DNA from 2 places in the Hydrogenophaga sedimenti genome. Region 2 is predicted to be linked to the other one. Evidence: riboswitches for the same ligand, from Rfam matches in the RefSeq annotation. Region 2 holds a riboswitch; the other holds the start of a gene.
The links. Region 2 has a riboswitch for S-adenosylhomocysteine ahead of metH (methionine synthase). Riboswitches for the same ligand answer to the same signal wherever they lie in the genome.
Positions count from the first base shown of each region.

Region 1: it holds a riboswitch for S-adenosylhomocysteine, as region 2 does, so the genes downstream of both, ahcY (adenosylhomocysteinase) here and metH (methionine synthase) in region 2, are expected to answer to the same signal.

Region 1 is NZ_JBPZHA010000006.1:329,027-338,197, forward strand. It holds gene metF (methylenetetrahydrofolate reductase [NAD(P)H]) at 1-421, opposite strand, end outside; gene ACS5NL_RS12745 (TlyA family RNA methyltransferase) at 406-1,167, opposite strand; gene ahcY (adenosylhomocysteinase) at 1,174-2,610, opposite strand; S-adenosyl-L-homocysteine riboswitch at 2,681-2,775, opposite strand; gene ACS5NL_RS12755 (HAD-IIB family hydrolase) at 2,833-3,645, shown strand; gene ACS5NL_RS12760 (MFS transporter) at 3,642-4,895, shown strand; gene ACS5NL_RS12765 (class I SAM-dependent methyltransferase) at 4,916-5,659, opposite strand; gene ACS5NL_RS12770 (DUF6976 family protein) at 5,766-6,749, opposite strand; gene ACS5NL_RS12775 (hypothetical protein) at 6,760-6,975, opposite strand; gene ACS5NL_RS12780 (hypothetical protein) at 7,089-7,409, opposite strand; gene ACS5NL_RS12785 (outer membrane protein assembly factor BamB family protein) at 7,447-9,072, opposite strand.
Region 2 is NZ_JBPZHA010000008.1:73,645-82,815, forward strand. It holds gene ACS5NL_RS14190 (chemotaxis protein CheW) at 1-8, shown strand, start outside; gene ACS5NL_RS14195 (CheR family methyltransferase) at 61-873, shown strand; gene ACS5NL_RS14200 (chemotaxis protein CheD) at 870-1,388, shown strand; gene ACS5NL_RS14205 (protein-glutamate methylesterase/protein-glutamine glutaminase) at 1,398-2,450, shown strand; gene ACS5NL_RS14210 (hypothetical protein) at 2,425-3,246, opposite strand; gene ACS5NL_RS14215 (transcriptional regulator) at 3,334-3,771, shown strand; S-adenosyl-L-homocysteine riboswitch at 3,780-3,885, shown strand; gene metH (methionine synthase) at 3,911-6,646, shown strand; gene ACS5NL_RS14225 (zinc ribbon domain-containing protein) at 6,696-7,496, shown strand; gene ACS5NL_RS14230 (YifB family Mg chelatase-like AAA ATPase) at 7,534-9,087, opposite strand.

The sequences.
Region 1 (9,171 bases), on a different contig from region 2:
GCGGGTGCACCTCGGGGTAGGCCGCCACCTCGATGTGGAAGTCGCGCCCGGTCTCTTCGCGGATGAAGGCCACCAGGTCGCTGGCGTACTGGAACTCGCCCCCCATGCCGTAACCGCTGGGCAGGTCGCCGCGCAGCGCCACCAGGCGCTTGACGCCCATGGCCTTGAGCATGGCCAGCTGCTCGCGCACGCTGGCCTTGGTGGCACCGATGCACGAGAAGTGCGAAGCCGCGTCCACGCCTTCGGCGAGGATTTCCTTCACGGTGTCGAAGGTGCCTTGCTGCGTCGAGCCGCCGGCGCCATAGGTCACCGAGCAGAACTCGGGCTTCGCCGCGTACAGCTTCTGGCGCACCACGCGCAGCTTCTCGGCACCCTCGGGTGTCTTGGGCGGAAAGAATTCAAAACTCAGGGGCAGGCCCATACGAAAAACTCCCGGTTGCCATCACCACCGGTGATGGCACTTTCAACATAGTCCCGCAGCCGCAGGCTGTTGTCGACACAGGCCTGCGCGATGCGTTGCTGCACGAGCGCGTAACTCGTGGTGTCTTTCACCAGACCGCCTTTGCCGATGTGTCCGGGCTGCAGTTCAAACTGCGGCTTGACCAGCATCAGCAGGTGGCCGGCCGGTTTGAGCAGCGGCACGATGGCCGGCCACACCAGGGTCTGCGAGATGAACGACAGGTCGCCGACGATCAGGTCGAACGGAGCGGCCGCGGCATCGCCCCCCGCCTCCACCAGCTGCTGCGCCGTCAGTTCGCGCGCGTTGCATTTCTCGATGCAGACCACACGCGGGTCGCTGCGCAGCTGCGGGTGCAACTGGCCCTGGCCCACGTCCACGCCCACGACCTGCGCGGCACCCCGTTGCAGCAGGCAGTCGGTGAAGCCACCGCTGCTCTGCCCCACGTCGAGGCAGCGCCAGCCGGTCACGTCGAGGCCGCAATGCGCGAGCGCGCCGTCCAGCTTGAGGCCACCGCGCGAGACGAAGCGCGACTCGGCCGTGTCCTGCAGCTGCAGTTCCACCGTCTCGCGCAACTCCTCGCCGTTCTTGGCCACGGCCTTCCAGTCGCCGCCCGCCAGCCGCCAGCGCACCCCCGCAGCGATCAGACGCTGCGCCTGCGAGCGCGACGCGGCCAACCCTCGCTCGACGAGCAACTGGTCAGCGCGCATCGGCGATCAATAGCGGTAGGTGTCGGGCTTGTACGGGCCGTTCTTCGGCACGCCGATGTACGCGGCCTGCTCGTCGCTCAGCTCGGTCAGCATGGCGCCGACCTTCTTCAGGTGCAGGCGGGCGACCTTCTCGTCCAGGTGCTTGGGCAGCACATAGACCTTGCCCACGTCGTAGCCTTCGGGGTGGCAGAACAGCTCGATCTGCGCGATGGTCTGGTTGGCGAACGACGAGGACATCACGAAGCTGGGGTGGCCGGTGCCGCAGCCCAGATTCACCAGGCGGCCCTTGGCCAGCAGGATGATCTTCTTGCCGTCCGGGAAGATCACGTGATCGACCTGGGGCTTGATCTCTTCCCACTTGCAATTCGCTTCCAGCTTGGCGACCTGGATCTCGTTGTCGAAGTGGCCGATGTTGCAGACGATGGCCTGGTCCTTCATGGCGGCCATGTGCTCATACGTGATCACGTCGCGGTTGCCAGTGGTGGTCACGAAGATGTCGGCCTGCGAGGCGGCGTATTCCATCGTGACGACCTTGTAGCCTTCCATCGCGGCCTGCAGGGCGTTGATCGGGTCGATCTCGGTCACCCACACCTGTGCGCTCAGGGCGCGCAGGGCCTGGGCCGAGCCCTTGCCCACGTCGCCGTAGCCGGCCACGCAGGCGACCTTGCCGGCGATCATCACGTCGGTGGCGCGCTTGATGCCGTCCACCAGCGATTCGCGGCAGCCGTAGAGGTTGTCGAACTTGGACTTGGTGACCGAGTCGTTGACGTTGATGGCGCGGAACATCAGCGTGCCCTTGGCCGACATTTCCTTGAGGCGGTGCACGCCCGTGGTGGTCTCTTCGGTCACGCCCATGATCTGCGCGCTCTTGCGGCTGTACCAGGTGCTGTCTTCGGCCAGCTTGGCCTTGATGGCGGCGAACAGGATGCGCTCTTCGTCGCTGCCCGGGTTGGCCAGCACGCTCTGGTCCTTCTCGGCCTGCTTGCCCAGGTGCATCAGCAGCGTGGCATCGCCGCCGTCGTCCAGGATCATGTTCGGGCCTTCGCCCTCGGTGCCCTTGGCGCCGAAGTCGAAGATGCGGTGCGTGTAATCCCAGTAGTCGACCAGGGTTTCGCCCTTGACGGCGAACACCGGCGTGCCAGCAGCGGCAATGGCGGCCGCGGCGTGGTCCTGCGTCGAGAAGATGTTGCACGAGGCCCAGCGCACCTGTGCGCCCAGCGCCTGCAGGGTCTCGATCAGCACGGCCGTCTGGATGGTCATGTGCAGCGAGCCGGTGATGCGCGCGCCCTTGAGGGGTTGCTTGGCCGCGAACTCTTCGCGGATCGCCATCAGGCCGGGCATTTCGGTCTCGGCGATCTTGATTTCTTTGCGGCCCCAGTCGGCCAGACCGATGTCGGTGATGACGCAGTCGGCGTGGACGGCGGCGGGAATGCGTGCGTTCATGTGGTGTGCTCCAAAAGCAAAGTTTTGAGAACCACTGACGGAAGGGGATGCAGGCTCACCTCACTCGTTCAGTGGATGAGCGTCGTTGCGAAGATGGGTTCCGAGCCTCACGCTCCGCGGCCGGTTCGGGGAACCGGTGGGGGCGCTGCAACGCTCCTCGGAAAGGCCACGATTCTATCGCAGGACGTGGTTTTGGGGCATCTGCGAAACTGCGCAACCTTTATGCCTCACTTCTCCCTTTCCGATTGGCCGCAGGCCGACCGCGCCCGTCTGCATGGGGTGCTGACCGACATCGACGACACGCTGACCACCGATGGCGCGATCACGCCGGACGCCCTCGGTGCGCTGCACGCACTGCGCGCGGCAGGCCTGCCGGTGTTCGCCATCACCGGGCGCCCCGCAGGCTGGAGCGAGCCCTTCGCGCTCGCCTGGCCAGTCAACGCCATCGTGGCCGAGAACGGTGCGGTCGCGCTCTGGCGCGGCGCCGACGGCGCGCTGCAGAAGGCGCACCTGCAGGACGCCGACACGCGCCGCCGGAACTTCGCGCAGCTGCAGGCCGTGGCGCAGCGTGTGCTGACCGAACTGCCGCAGGCCCGCCTGTCGCAGGACAGCGCCGGCCGCGAGACCGACATCGCCATCGACCACAGCGAATTCGCGCATCTCCAGGAAGCCGACATCGCCCGCGTGGTGCAGCTCATGCGCGACGGCGGGCTGAACGCCACCGTCAGCTCCATCCACATCAACGGCTGGATCGGTTCGCACGACAAGCAAGAGGGCGCGCGCTGGATCGTGCGCGAACACCTGCAGCGCGACCTGGACGCCGAGCGCGAGCGCTGGGTCTATGTGGGCGACTCGACCAACGACGCCACGATGTTCGGGCACTTCCCCCACAGCGTGGGCGTGGCCAACGTGATGCGCTTCTGGGACCAGCTGGTGCAGCGGCCGCGTTATGTGACACAAGGCGCACGCGGCGCGGGGTTTGCCGAAGTGGTCCGGGCCGTGCTGGCGGCGCAGCGGGCGGAGACACCGGCATGAGCGGCCCGTTGCAGCCCCCGCCGCACACCGGCCACACCACCCCAGCGCCAGCCCTGGCGCGGCGCGGCCTCTGGGCCATCTTCGGCGCCACCTTCTTCGAGCTGGTGGGTTACTTCATGCTCATGCCCCTGCTGCTGTTGCGGCTCAAGGGCGACGGTGTGTCCACCTCGCTGGCCGGACTGTTCGCGGCCGTGGGCTGGGTGGGGGTGTTCCTCATCACGCCGTTCGCCTCGGCCGTGACGCAACGGCTGGGCCGGCGTCCCACGCTGTGGCTGTCGGCCGCGGTGCCGGTGGTCTCGACCACCGGCTTTCTGCTGACCGACGCGCTGCCGGTGTGGTTCGCCTGCGAGTTCATCGCGGGGGCGGCCTCGGGGCTGCGCTGGGTGCTGGCCGAGGCGGTGGTGGCCGAATTCGCGCCGCCGCAGCAGCGCGGGCGCCTGGTGGGTCTGTTCGAGACCATGGTCGGCACCACCTTCGTGGTCGGCCCGGCCCTGCTGGCGCTGGTGGGGCCGACGAGCCCGGCCGCGCTCTGGCTGGTGATGGGCTTCCTTGTGCTGGGTTTGCTGGGCAGCCTGGGCATTCCGCGCCTGCCGGCGGCGGCCGATGCGCACGAGGCCCGCGTCGGCCTGCACGGCGTGTGGCACGCGCTGCGCGCGCACCCGCTGATCATGACCGTGGGCTTCGTCGGCGGCTTTTTTGAAAGCGGCCTCACCTCCATCCTGCCGCTGTACGGCCTGGCCCTGGGCATGGGGGCGACGGCCGCCGCCCTGCTGGTCTCGGCCAGCGGTCTGGGCAGCGCGCTGATGATGCTGCCCGCCGGCCTGGCGGCCGACCGGCTGGCCCAGCAGCCCCGCTTCGGTGGTGCGCATGGCGCGCGGGTGGTGATCCTGCACGCCTGTGCGCTGGTCACGCTGGCCGCCACGGTGCTGATCCCCTTCGTGGCCGGCGCGCCCTGGCTGGCTGCGGCCGTGGCCTTCGTCTGGGGCGGTGCGGGCGGCAGCCTCTACACCCTGGCCATGATCGACATCGGCTCGCGCGAACAGGGCATCACCCTGGTCAACAGCACGGCCGTGCTGGTGTTGTCGTACACCCTGGGCGGCACGCTGGCGCCGGCCCTGGGCGCGGCCATGCTGGACTGGGCGCCGGTGGTCGGGTTCCCCACGCTGTTGCTGGCCGTGGCCGGGCCGGGCTGGTGGCTGTTGCGGCACGAACAACGTGCCTTGCGCGCGGCGCGCGGCGACGGGCGCTGATTGATGGCGCCCGCGCCGCTTCAGCGGCGGCGCAGCGGGGCCTGGTACAGCCAGACCGGTTTGCCCTGGACGGTTTCCAGCCTTGCCACCGCTTTGAGCTCACGGGCCTCGAACTCCAGGCTCACCAGCCAGGCGCCGGGCCGCAGTTCGGCCGCCGCCTTCTCGACCGCGCGCGGCATGCTCTCGGGCCGCTGGAACAGGTAGACCATGTCGCAGGCCGACCAGTCGGCGGCCCAGATGTCGGCCCGGCGCACCCGGGCGACCATCCCGCTCAGACGGCAGCGCAGCGCGCACAGCAGGGTCAGCGGCCAGCTCCATTCCCAGCCATGGATCTGCGCCCGCGGGTACTGGCGGTGCAGCGCCATCAGGCCGGCGCCCAGGCCGCAGCCCGCGTCCACCACCACGGCGCCGTCGGGCAGCGGTGCGCGGTCGGCCAGGCCGTTCAGCGCATCGGCGGGCGTGGGGAACAGCGGCGCGTCGCCCCAGCTGCCCAGCGGGTACAGCGCCAGCAGCAGGGCCAGCGGCAGCAGCCAGATCCAGCCCGGCACCGCGCCCGCCGCGCCACTGACCAGCAGCGAGAGCGGAAACCCCGCCAGCATGAACAGCCGTCGCCAGGGCGTGCGCCCGGTCCAGGCGGCCAGACCCGCGGCCAGCAGGGCGAGCACGAAAGCCGCGACCGCACCGAGACCGGCCGTGCGCAGGCCGGCGAACAGCGCCCAGGCGAACGCCCAGGTCAGCAGCGCGGGAAGCGGCCAGATCAGCATGGCCGCGATTGTCGCCGCCGCACGAACAGCATTGCGGACGGACAAAAGGCGCCCGAAGGCGCCTTTTTCACGGATCCAGGCCGGGCGGGTCGCCGGCAAGGGTCAGTCAGTCGATGCGCAGCACCACCAGGGTCTGGTTGAGCAGCTGGTAGCCGATCTCGCCGAAAGTGACCGGGCCGTGCAGGTCGCCGATGTGCTGGCCTTCGAGTTCACCGAACAGGAAGTTCAGGATGCAGTTGCAGGAGAACTGCACGCCGTCGGTGCGGTAGCCGGCCAGGCGCTCGCGGAAGCTGGCGCCGTAGTCGGCCACGGGCCTGGCGAAGTGGTAGTCCACGCCGGTGAACACCGGGGCGTACAGCACCACCTTGCGGCCGGCCGCGTCGACCGACTGGATGGAGGCGTTGATGTGCGCGCCACCGAAGTCGCCCACCAGCGGGAGCTTGCCGTCGGCCAGGCCCTTGGCCTGCACGTAGTCGGCCAGGTTGGTCTTTTCGCCGTTGACCAGGCAGTCGCCCACCTCGAACGAGGTGTCGGTGAAACGCAGGGTGTCGCCGTCGCCGGGCTCGAAGATGTTGACGATCTCGATCGACGCGAGCTGGCTCTCGGGCAGGGCCACATGGGCCACGACCACGCCGTCGTCGAACTTCTCGCCCGTGCTGCCCAGGTAGACCTTGGGCGTGGCCTTGCCCAGGTCGGACAGGTGGATGCCGGCGACCCAGCCCACGGTGGGCTTGAGGAAGGCGTCGGCGTCGTTCACGGCCTCGGCCGCAAAGGTATTGTGGGCGGTGCTGCCGGCCGGCACGATGGCCACGGTGAAGCCGTTGTCCGGCCCGTTGCCGACGATGGACTTGAGCTGGTCGGCGCCGTAGTGCGCCAGGGTGATCTGGCCCTGGGCGGGCAGCGGGCTCACGAACACCTGCCCACCGGTGGACACCACGCCACCGGCCGTGTCCATGAAATAGGGAATGGTGCCGGCGATCCAGTGCCCCTTGGGCAGTGCATCCAGGGCGCTCTCCGGGCCAGCCAGCGAAAGATGGGCTCCACCACGGATCAGTTCGGCCGTTTCGGCCAGTGTCATCAGACGGTTCATGTGCGGTGCCTCAGAGTCGGTTGAGTTGGTCGATTTCCGTGGAGAGGATGCGCTCCCACTTCGCGAAGAAGGCCTGGATTTCCGAGGCTTTCTGGGGGGCAGGGTCGGTGCTGCGCTCCAGGCGCTTGACCAGCAGCTGCATCGCCAGGTTGGTGGTCTGGATGCGGGCCAGACCGCCGCCGGCCGCGCGCGCCCAGCAGGGATGGGAGGAAGAAGGAATTGCCATGGTGGACTCGGGTGGGAATGTGAAACCGGTGAAGCCAAAGCCTCACCGCCCACCGGGTTTAACGACCGCAACACGCCGAACTTGACCCGGGGATTACCCGGCCACGACACAGATCAAGTGCGGTCGGACCGCAGCGAAGCGTCGCAGCCGATGCCGGCGGCGATCCAGCGCCGCGCCAGCCGGCGCAGCCACGGCGCCGCCCAGGCCCAGCGCGGGCCGAGCACGTCCACGGCGTCGCTGACGGCGCCGCAGCGGTAGAGGCTTTGCGTTTCATCCCAGCGCAGCGCGTCACAGGCGCCGGTCCGCCTGCGCGAGATCACCCGACCCAGCGGGCAGGGCTCGGCCAGGCAGCACACGCCGCAGCCGTTGCAGGGCGCACCTTCGGCCGGCTGGGGCGGCGCGGCCGGGTGGATGTGGATGACCTGGTCGCGCATCGGTTGAAGCTTGCGGGCGCCACCGGGTCAGGCGCCTTTACCTGAGCCGGATGGCGATCAGCCGTCCTGTGGGCTCCCGGGCGCCCTCCACGATGTAGAGCGTGCCGGTCGCAGACAGCGCCAGCATGCCAGGGACCGGGTAGCTCCAGACCGACTGGTGCGTGACCAGATCTACCGCATGCACTGCCTTGTCGGTGCTGACGAAGACGAGGTTGTTGGTCACCACCACGTTGCGATGGAACTCCGCGTCGGTGGCGGCTCCCGGCCAGGACCACAGGACCTGGCCGGTGTGCTCGTCCAGGGCGTCCAGCGATTTCGGGTTGTTGCGTCCAGCAAAAATCACGCCGTTTGCCAAGGCTGGAGCGGTGAGGTAGCTGCTGCTGGAACGCCAGCGCATGGCCCGATTGATCAGAGAGAAACTGGTCAGCGGACGGCTTTCGTACTGTTCGACGCTGGACGAAGCGCGGCCGCTCCATGCTCCGCCACTGAAGGTCGTGATGTGATCGGGCGCACCGAGCATGGGAGCACCGTGGTAGGAATAACCAGAAGCCGACACCTGCGGATCGGTGATGCTTGCCACCGGCACACCCGTGGCAGCCGAATACACCTCCAGCGAGGCGCCGCTGTAGTGGTAGACGTAGTTGCCATCCACCGCGGGAGTGCTCATGTCGTCGTCACCGGAGAACCGGGACCACAGGCTGGCGCCGGAACTGGCGTCATAGCCGTACACGCCACCACCGTAGTAACCACCATTGGTGAACACACGCCCGTCTCTGACCGTGGGCGCCAGCACGTGAGGCCACTGCCCCGCGAAGGCGCTCTTGAACACCGGCGTGCCGTCGCTGGCGCGAAACGCCCACAGGAAGGTGTCTGCATGCCCCGTGGTGGCGGCGTACACGATCCCGTTGGCCACGGCCGGGGGGTTCAGGGCCGGGAAATTGATGAAATCCTGCCGCCAGGCCAGGGAGCCATCGGTTTCATTCAGGGCGTAGAGCGATGTGAGGGAACCGAAGTACTCATCGTCCGTCACGAACACACGACCGCCTGCGGTCACCACCGGATTGATGGCACCAATCACGCCAGAGGTACTGCGGCGCCATTCCCAGGCATAGGCAAACCGACTCGGATTGAAGGTGAGGGGCACATACCCCGTGTGACTGGCGGTCCCCTGGTGGGTCTCCCAATCCGGTATGTCTGTGACGGGGCCCTGGACCCGGATGGAGTACGGAACCGTCACCGTCCCACCAGCGATCGCCCGGATGCAAGGAGTTTCACTGCACAGGCGCAGAGCGATTTCTCCGTAGTAATCGCCAGCGGCCAAGGAAGAGGCAGTGCGCAGAAGCACGGAATACCGACCGCTACCCAGGCTCGTCACCAAGGGGGCAGGGGAAAAGACGCTGGCCAGCGGCGCCACGCCCAGGTAGAGCGGCACGGACCTGGAGCGAAAGGCCACATCCTCGATGAGCAAGCTCACATCCTGCTGCGCGTCCTGCTCAACCGTCAGGGCAAACGATGAAGGCGTCACCTTCATCGTCAGGTGCGGTCTGCCCACAAAGGGCTTGTTCAGGCTCTTGGTCTGCTCGCCTCCGCCACCGCCGCCACCACAGGCCACCAGGGCCAAGGCAAGCAGCATCAGCCATGCGACACGAATGCAATGCTTCATTTCGATCCCCCTGTCGGTGTTGTCTGCGCCCCGATGAATGCCACAGGCACACCCGGACAGAAGGATCTTACCAATTGACACAATATGCCGATACCCACG
Region 2 (9,171 bases):
CGGCATGAGCCCCGTCCGCCAGCCAGCGCGCGCCGCCGTCCGCAGGGCAAAGGCACGTCCATGACCCCGTTGTGCGATCGCAGCTACCGCCAGATCACGGGCCTGATGTACGAGGTCTGCGGCCTGTCGTTCTCCGAGTCCAAGCGCCCGCTGGTGTCGTCGCGCCTGGCGCCGCGCATCCAGCGCCTGGGCCTGACGGGCTACGCCGCCTACGCCGCCCTGATCACCAGCAACGACGACCAGGGCGAACTGCAGGTCGCGATCGACCTGCTGACCACCAACGAGACCTACTTCTTCCGCGAGCAGGCGCACTTTGACCTGCTGGAGCGCGAGCTGGTCGCGACCCGGCCGCCATCGCTGGCGGTCTGGAGCGCGGCCTCTTCGTTCGGCGACGAGGCCTACAGCACCGCCATGCTGCTGGCCGACCTGCAGGCCAGGGGCCATGTGGGCGCGGACTGGAACATCCTGGGCACCGACATCAGCGACCGCGTGCTGCGCAGCGCGACCCAGGGCATCTACCCCGAAGACCGGTTGCGCCATGTGTCGCCGGAGCGCCTCAAGCGCCACTGCCTGCGCGGCGAGGGCGATGCCGAGGGCCTGGTCCAGATCAAGGACAAGCTGCGCGAGCATGTGCGTTTCGGCCAGGTCAACCTGTGCCAGCCGATCACCGGCCTGGGGCCTTTCGACGTGGTGTTCCTGCGCAATGTGCTGATCTATTTCGACCCGCCCACCAAGAGCGCGGTGGTCGACCGCGTGCTGACGCACCTGCGCCCGGGCGGCCTGTTCTTCATCGGTACCGCCGAGGGACGGGTGCCTTGCCAGACACCGCTGCAGGCCATGGCGCCGGGTGCCTTTCGCAAGCTGAACGCATGAAATTCGCCGCCACGCAACCGGTGAGCACGCTGACCGTGCCGATGACGCGGCCGCCGCCCGACCTGGTGCGCACCCTGCATCCGGGCGACGTCGCCTGCGCCGAGCGGGGCGAGGTGCTCCACACCCTGCTCGGGTCCTGTGTGGCCATCATCCTCACCGACCCGCGGCGCACCATCGGCGTGATGTGCCACATCGTGCACAGCAAGCCGCCGCTCTCGCACGAGAAATCCAGCACCTCCTACGGCTCGGTGGCGATCGAGGCGATGGACCGGCTGCTGCTGGCGCGCGGCATCAGCCTGCGCTTGTGCGAGGCCTATGTGTACGGCGGTGGCAACATGTTTCCGGGCCTGATCACCCAGCCGCATGTCGGCGAGGCGAATGCCCTGTGGACGCTGAGCACGCTGCGCGAACACGGTGTGCGCGTGGTGGGACAGGACCTGGGTGGGAAGGTGTACCGGCGGCTGCGCTGGACGGTGGGTGCGGACGCGCCCGAGGTCCGCCAGGTGCCGGTCTGAAAGCGACTCATGAGCATCAAAGTCTATGTGGTGGACGACTCGGCGGTGGTGCGGCAGACCCTGATGCACCTGATCAAGGACGATCCCGCCATCGAACTCGTGGGCAGCGCGCCCAACCCGCTGATCGCCGGTCCCGCGATCCGCAAGAACCGGCCCGACGTGCTGCTGCTGGACATCGAGATGCCCGGCATGGACGGCCTGACCTTCCTGCGCCAGATCATGGAGGAGTCGCCGATCCCGACCGTGATCTGCTCGACGCTCACCACCGACGGCAGCCGCATGGCGCTGGACGCGCTGGCAGCCGGCGCCGTGGCGGTGGTGGCCAAGCCGCGGCTGGGGCTCAAGCAGTTCCTCGAAGAATCGCGCCGCGAGTTGCTGCAGACGCTCAAGACCGCGGCCCGCTCGCACCCCCGCCGCGCGACGGCGCCCGCCGAGCGCCCGCAGGCCGCGGCGTCCCGTCCGCCGCTGGCCGGCCTGCACGCGCTCTCGGTCAACAAGCCCATCGTGCTCGGTGCCTCCACCGGCGGCACGCAGGCCATCGAATCGGTGCTGGTCGCATTGCCTGGCGACAGCCCGGGCATGGCGATCGTGCTGCACATGCCCGAAAAATTCACGGCGATGTACGCGCAGCGGCTGGACGGCCTGTGCGCGGTGCAGGTGCGCGAGGCGCGCGACGGCGACCGGCTCGAACGCGGCGTGGTGCTGATCGCGCCGGGCGGGCGCCACATGCAGCTGCGCAAGAACGCCGGCCAGTACTTCGTGGCGGTCGCCGACGGTCCGCCGGTCAACCGCCACAAGCCCTCGGTGGACGTGCTGTTCCGCTCGGCCGCCGATTGCGCCGGACGCGACGCGCTGGCGATTATCCTCACCGGCATGGGGGACGACGGCGCGCGCGGCATGAAGCTGCTGCACGACCTGGGCGCCCGCACGCTGGCGCAGGACGAGGCCAGCTGCGTGGTCTACGGCATGCCCAAGGAAGCGGTGGCGCTGGGCGCGGTCGACGACGTGCTGCCGATCGGCCAGGTGGCGCGCGCGATCACGGCGTTCGACGCGCGGGGCTGAGGGGGCCGCCGGCCCATTCGCGCGGCGATTCGCTGGTGAGCCGGCGCTGGGCCAGGTCCAGCTGCCGGGCAATGATGTGTTCGCGCAGCACGGAAAAGGTCAGCGGCTGGGACTGCGCCAGCACCCAGCGCCGTTCCAGGGACGCGACCCAGACCGCGCAGGCCGGCTGGGCGCCCATCACCAGCACGTGGTCGTCGCGGCCGGTGCACGCGCGGACCAGGTCACCCAGCAGCGTCGGCCCCGACCCGACAGACAGGTTCTTCGGCACCGCCGTGCCGGCGAGGTAGGCGCGTGCGCTCGAAGGGGGGTTCTTGCCGGGGGGCAGCGCCCGGGTGTGACCGAACACCGCGCCCAGCAGCCGTTCGGCGCAACGGTCCGGGTCGGTGTCCGCCGTGACGACCAGGGCACCCTGTTCGACGAGCAGGTCGCGGGCGAGGAACAGCCGGGTGGAGAGTTCGATCAGCCGGCGCACGCGGGCCTGCATCGAGCTGGTGGGGGTGTTCAGGCTGTCCGGCGGAGGGGCCGCGCAGTCCGAGAGCCAGACCAGCGACACCCGGCCCGCCAGCGGGCCGTCCTGCGCCTGGCCCGACAACAGGCCGGACATCACCGAGAGGTCGTCGCCGCACAGCAGCGACACCCGGTGTCCGGCGTCCGTCTCGGCCGCCAGCCGGGCCACGGACCAGGCCGGGCGGCGGTGCGAGGTCCGGGTCTGGGTGGAGTGGGTCCACAGCTCGCGGGCGCGCTGGCGTGCCAGCGCGACGATGTCCGGCAGCCGGTTCAACATGGATCGGTTCATTTCTTGCTCCCTGAATTGAACAAAAAGTTTATTCTGAAAAGAACAAAAAGTGTAATCAAGGGAGAATCCACACTTAACTTCGTGTTCATGGATGAAAAGACCGAATTTGGCCGGCGCCTGCGTGACGCCATGACGAGCGCCGGCTATCCGCTGCGCCCGGTGGTGCTCGAACGCGAGTTCAACACCCGCTACTGGGGGCGCTCGGTCACGCTGCAGGGGGTGCGGCGCTGGTTGCGCGGCGAGGCGATCCCGTCGCAGGACAAGCTACTGGTGCTGGCCGACTGGCTGGGGGTGGAGCCGGAGGTGCTGCGGTTCGGGGTGGCGGTCCGTCATCAGGTGCAGGAGCGGCGCCAGCGCTGGGACGAAGGGGTCGGCCATGTGGAGCGCGAAACCTTCGACGCATTCCTTTCCCTGCCGGCGCCGCAGCGCAAGATCGTGCGCGAGGTCATCCTGACCTTTGCCAAGGTGCACCAGGCCGAACCCGCCGGCGCCGAGCGCCCGGCGAAAGCCAAGGCCAGCCGCTAAAATTGCGCTCCCTCAAGGAGCGCTGCAGCGCCGGTTTCCGACCGGCGTCAGGCTTGGGGCAAGGGGCGGCCACCGCCCTGCCGGCCTGGCCGGTTCCAACGGCGCTCACCAGTTTCTGTCCGCAACCCTGGTGAGCCCCATGTCTGCAGTTCCTGCCTCCACCCCCGTCTCCGTTCCTCCCATGCTGCTGTCCGGCCTGGAGCCGCTGCGCATCGGCGAGGGCAGCCTGTTCGTCAACGTCGGCGAGCGCACCAACGTGACGGGTTCCAAGGTGTTCGCGCGCATGGTCCTCGAAGGCCGCTACGAGGACGCGCTGGCCGTGGCCCGCCAGCAGGTCGAGAACGGTGCGCAGGTGATCGACATCAACATGGACGAGGCCATGCTCGACAGCCAGGCCGCCATGGTGCGTTTCCTGAACCTGATCGCGGGCGAGCCCGACATCGCGCGCGTGCCGATCATGATCGACTCTTCGAAGTGGAGCGTGATCGAGGCCGGCCTGCAGTGCATCCAGGGCAAGGGCATCGTCAACTCGATCTCGATGAAGGAGGGCGTGGCCGAGTTCAAGCGCCAGGCGGGTCTGGTCAAGCGCTACGGCGCGGCCGCCGTGGTCATGGCCTTCGATGAAAAAGGCCAGGCCGACACCTACGAACGCAAGATCGAGATCTGCGAGCGCGCCTACCGCGTGCTGGTCGACGAAGTGGGCTTCCCGCCCGAAGACATCATCTTCGACCCCAACATCTTCGCCATCGCCACCGGCATCGAAGAGCACAACAACTACGCGGTCGACTTCATCGAGGCCACGCGCTGGATCAAGCAGCACCTGCCGGGCGCCAAGGTCAGTGGCGGCGTGTCCAACGTGTCGTTCAGCTTCCGTGGCAACGACCCGGTGCGCGAGGCCATCCACACCGTGTTCCTGTACCACGCCATCCAGGCGGGCATGGACATGGGCATCGTCAACGCCGGCATGGTCGGCGTCTACGACGAGATCGAACCCGAGCTGCGCGCGCGGGTGGAAGACGTGGTGCTCAACCGCCGCCCGGACGCCGGCGAGCGCCTGGTGGAAGTGGCCGAGAGCGCCAAGGGTGCGGCCAAGGACGACAGCAAGAAGAACGAATGGCGCGCGCTGCCGATCCGCGAGCGCCTCTCGCACGCGCTGGTGCGCGGCATGAACGAGTTCATCAGCGAAGACACCGAAGAGATGTGGCAGGAGATCCAGGCCACCGGCGGCCGCCCGCTGCACGTGATCGAAGGCCCGCTGATGGACGGCATGAACGTGGTCGGCGACCTGTTCGGCGCCGGCAAGATGTTCCTGCCCCAGGTGGTGAAAAGCGCGCGCGTGATGAAGCAGGCCGTGGCCCACCTGCTGCCCTACATCGAGGAAGAAAAGCGCCAGCTCGAAGCGGCCGGCGGCGACGTGAAGAGCAAGGGCAAGATCGTGATCGCGACCGTCAAGGGCGACGTGCACGACATCGGCAAGAACATCGTGACGGTGGTCCTGCAGTGCAACAACTTCGAGGTCGTGAACATGGGCGTGATGGTGCCCTGGCAGGACATCCTGAAGAAGGCCAAGGAAGAGGGCGCCGACATCGTGGGTCTGTCGGGCCTGATCACGCCCAGCCTGGAAGAGATGCAGGTGGTGGCGGCCGAGATGCAGAAGGACCCGCATTTCCGCGAGAAGGGCATTCCGCTGCTGATCGGCGGCGCGACCACCAGCCGGGTGCACACGGCGGTGAAGATCTCGCCGCACTACGCCGGACCGGTGGTCTACGTGCCCGACGCCTCGCGCAGCGTGAGCGTGGCGCAGGGCCTGATCGGCGACGGCCGCGTGCAGTACCTGGCCGAGCTCAACGCCGACTACGAGAAGGTGCGCCAGCAGCACGCCAGCAAGAAGCAGGTGCCGCTGTGGCCGCTGGCCCAGGCCCGCGCCAATGCGACACCGGTCGACTTCACTGCCCACGCGCCGGTCGCGCCCCGCTTCATTGGCCGCCGCGTGTTCAAGAACTTCGATCTGGCCGAGGCCGCGAAGTACATCGACTGGGGCCCGTTCTTCCAGACCTGGGACCTGGCCGGCCCGTACCCGGCGATCCTCGACGATGAGGTGGTCGGTGAGCAGGCGCGCAAGGTGTTCGCCGACGCGCAGGCCATGCTCAAGAAGATCGTCGACGGCCGCTGGCTGACGGCGAACGCGGTGATCGGCCTCTACCCGGCCAACCGCGTGAACGCGGACGACATCGCGCTCTACGCCGACGAAGCGCGCCAGCAGCCGGTGCTGACCTGGCACGGCCTGCGCCAGCAGACCGAGAAGCAGGAGATTGACGGCGTCATGCGCCCCAGCCGTTGCCTGGCCGACTTCGTGGCGCCGGCGGGCACGGCCGACTACGTGGGCCTGTTCGCGGTGACGGCCGGTGTCGGCGCCGAGAAGAAGGAACAGCAGTTCCTGGCCGCGCACGACGACTACAGCGCGATCCTGTTCAAGGCCCTGGCCGACCGGCTGGCCGAGGCGATGGCCGAATGCATGCACCACCGCGTGCGCACCGACCTCTGGGGCTACGCGGCGGGCGAAGCGCTGTCCGGTGAAGACCTGATCAAAGAGAAGTACCAGGGCATCCGCCCGGCGCCGGGCTACCCGGCCTGCCCGGACCACTCGGTCAAGCGCGCCATGTTCGCGCTGCTGCAGGCCGACGAGATTGGCATGGCGCTGACCGACAGCCTGGCCATGACGCCGGCCGCCAGCGTCAGCGGCTTCTATCTCGCGCACCCGGACAGCACCTACTTCAACGTCGGCAGGATCGGCGACGACCAGGTGCAGGATCTGGCGGCGCGCAGCGGTGTCGAGGCGTCCGAACTGCGGCGCTGGCTGGGGCCCAGTCTCTGACAGGGGTTGTGCTAAAACCCTTTTCCCCTCCTGCTTGAACACTGCATCCATGGCGCTTGTGTGTCCGTCCTGTGGCGCGGAAAACCGGGACAAGGCCCGGTTCTGCCGGGGATGCGCACGACCGCTGGAGCGGCCGGGCGAAGCCGATCCGTCCGCGGACCCGCGGGAGCGGCGGCGCCGGGCCGCGGCCGCACGTGCGGCCAGCAGCCCGTCCCGCTCGCGCTGGACCGCCGCCATCGTGGGTGCGGTGCTGGCCCTGGGCGTCGGCTGGTGGCTCGGGGCGCGCCAGCAAAGCCCGGCGCCGGCCCAGGCCGCGGCCCGGCCTGCGGTGTCGGCCCCTGCTGCTGCGGGAGGACCGGCCGCCGCGAACGCACCGCTGCAGCCGCTGACGGCCGTGCCCGCCGCCAGCCCGGTGGATCCTCCCGTTGGCGGTAGCGCGAACGCCGAACCGGAGTCGGCCGCCGCGGTCGACCGCCTGCACCAGTCGGTCGAGATGCTGGAGCGCCAGGACCGTGCCCGCGCGGCGGTGCTGGAACAGCAACGCCTGAAAGTCGCCCAGGAGAAACAACGCGCCGACGAAGCCCGCCGCCGCACCGACGCATTGGCCGCCGCCGCCAGCCCGGCTTCCGCCACGCCCGCCGCCGTTGCCCAGGCCAACGCACCGGCCGCGGCACCGGCGCCGACCGCCGCGCCCTCGGTCGACCAGCTGTGTGCGGGCAGCAGCAACGTGTTCGCGCGCGATTTCTGCCGCATGCGCGAGTGCGGCAAGCCGGGCTACGCGAGCGACCCGGTCTGCGTGCGTTTCCGCCAGATGGAAGAGACCCGGCGCCAGGAAGCCGAGCGCCGCTGACCACGCCCCGCTCAGGCCCACAGCCGGCGCGCGAAACCTAGCCCGCGGCCCGCAGTGCCCGCCGGTACTGCACCGCTTCGGCGATCTGCGCCACGCCCACCGACTCACTGCCCGCGAGGTCGGCAATCGTGCGCGCCACGCGCAGGGCGCGGTGCGTGCTGCGCGCGCTCCAGCCCAGCCGCGCGGCGGCGGTCTGCAGGAACTTCAGGGCCGCCGGTTCGACCTGCGCATGTTCGTCCAGCGACTGGCCCGAGAGCTTCTGGTTGATGTGGCCCTGGCGCGCCTGCGCGCGCGCACGCGCCGCCACCACGCGCTCGCGCACCGTGGCACTCGCTTCGCCGGCGCCACGCTTGAGCAGTTCGTCGGCGGGCAGGGCGGGTACCTCCACATGCAGGTCGATGCGGTCCAGCAGCGGGCCGCTCAGGCGCCCCTGGTAGCGGGCGATCTGGTCGGGCGTGTCGCGGCAGGGCTGGGTCGGGTGGCCGAGAAAGCCGCAGGGACATGGATTCATCGCGGCCACCAGCTGAAACCGTGCGGGAAATTCGCTTTGCATCGCCGCGCGCGAGATGCGGATGTGGCCACTCTCCAGCGGTTCGCGCAGGGCTTCGAGCGCGGCGCGCGGGAACTCTGGCAGCTCGTCGAGAAACAGCACACCGTGGTGCGCGAGTGAAATTTCGCCAGGTTTCGGCGGTGAGCCACCACCGACCAGCGCGACCGCGCTGGCGCTGTGGTGCGGCGCGCAGGTCGGGCGCAGACCCCAGCGGTCCGGATGGAAGCGGCCGGCCAGCGAGGCCACGGCTGCCGACTCCAGCGCCTCGTCGGTGTCCATGGCCGGCAGCAGGCCGGCAAAGCGCTGGGCCAGCATGCTCTTGCCCGAACCTGGCGGGCCAAGCATCAAGATGGAATGCCCCCCGGCGGCCGCAATCTCCAGCGCGCGCCGTGCCGCCGCCTGCCCCTTGACGTCGGCCAGGTCGGAGTAGGTTTCGCGCGAGCCGGGCGGCGTCGGCGACAGGCGCGCCCAGGCCGCTTCGTCCGGTACGGTCTCGGGTGCGCCGTTGGCCCCGTCGGGCAGGAACTGCGCGACCACGTCCAGCAGGTGGCGGGCGCGGAACACCTGGGCCTGCGGCACCAGCGCGGCCTCTTCGGCACTGCCCGGCGGCAGCACCAGCCGGGTGGGCCGGCCCGATTCACCGCCGCGGTGCAGCGCCAGGCTCATCGCCAGCGCGCCGCGCACCGGCCGCAGCTCGCCGCCCAGCGACAGCTCCCCCGCGAATTCCCAGCCGACCAGCTTCGCGCTGTCGATCTGGCCCGCCGCAGCTAGGATGCCCAGCGCGATCGGCAGGTCGAAACGACCGGAGTCCTTGGGCAGGTCGGCCGGCGCGAGATTGACGGTGATGCGCTTGTTGCTCGGGAATTCGAGCCCTGCGTTGGCGATCGCTGATCGCACGCGCTCGCGCGCTTCCTTGACTTCGGTGTCGACCAGGCCGACCAGCGTGAAGCTGGGCAGGCCGTTGGCCAGATGGACTTCGACCTGCACCGGCCGGGCTTCGAGCCCGATCAGCGCGCGGCTGTGCACCAATGACAAACCCATTTGCTCATTCCTCCCTGTTTCGGTGCGCGACCGGTTGCGGGTCGCCGTGCACATGTTTGGTGCGGCCTGATGGCCGGCGCGCGG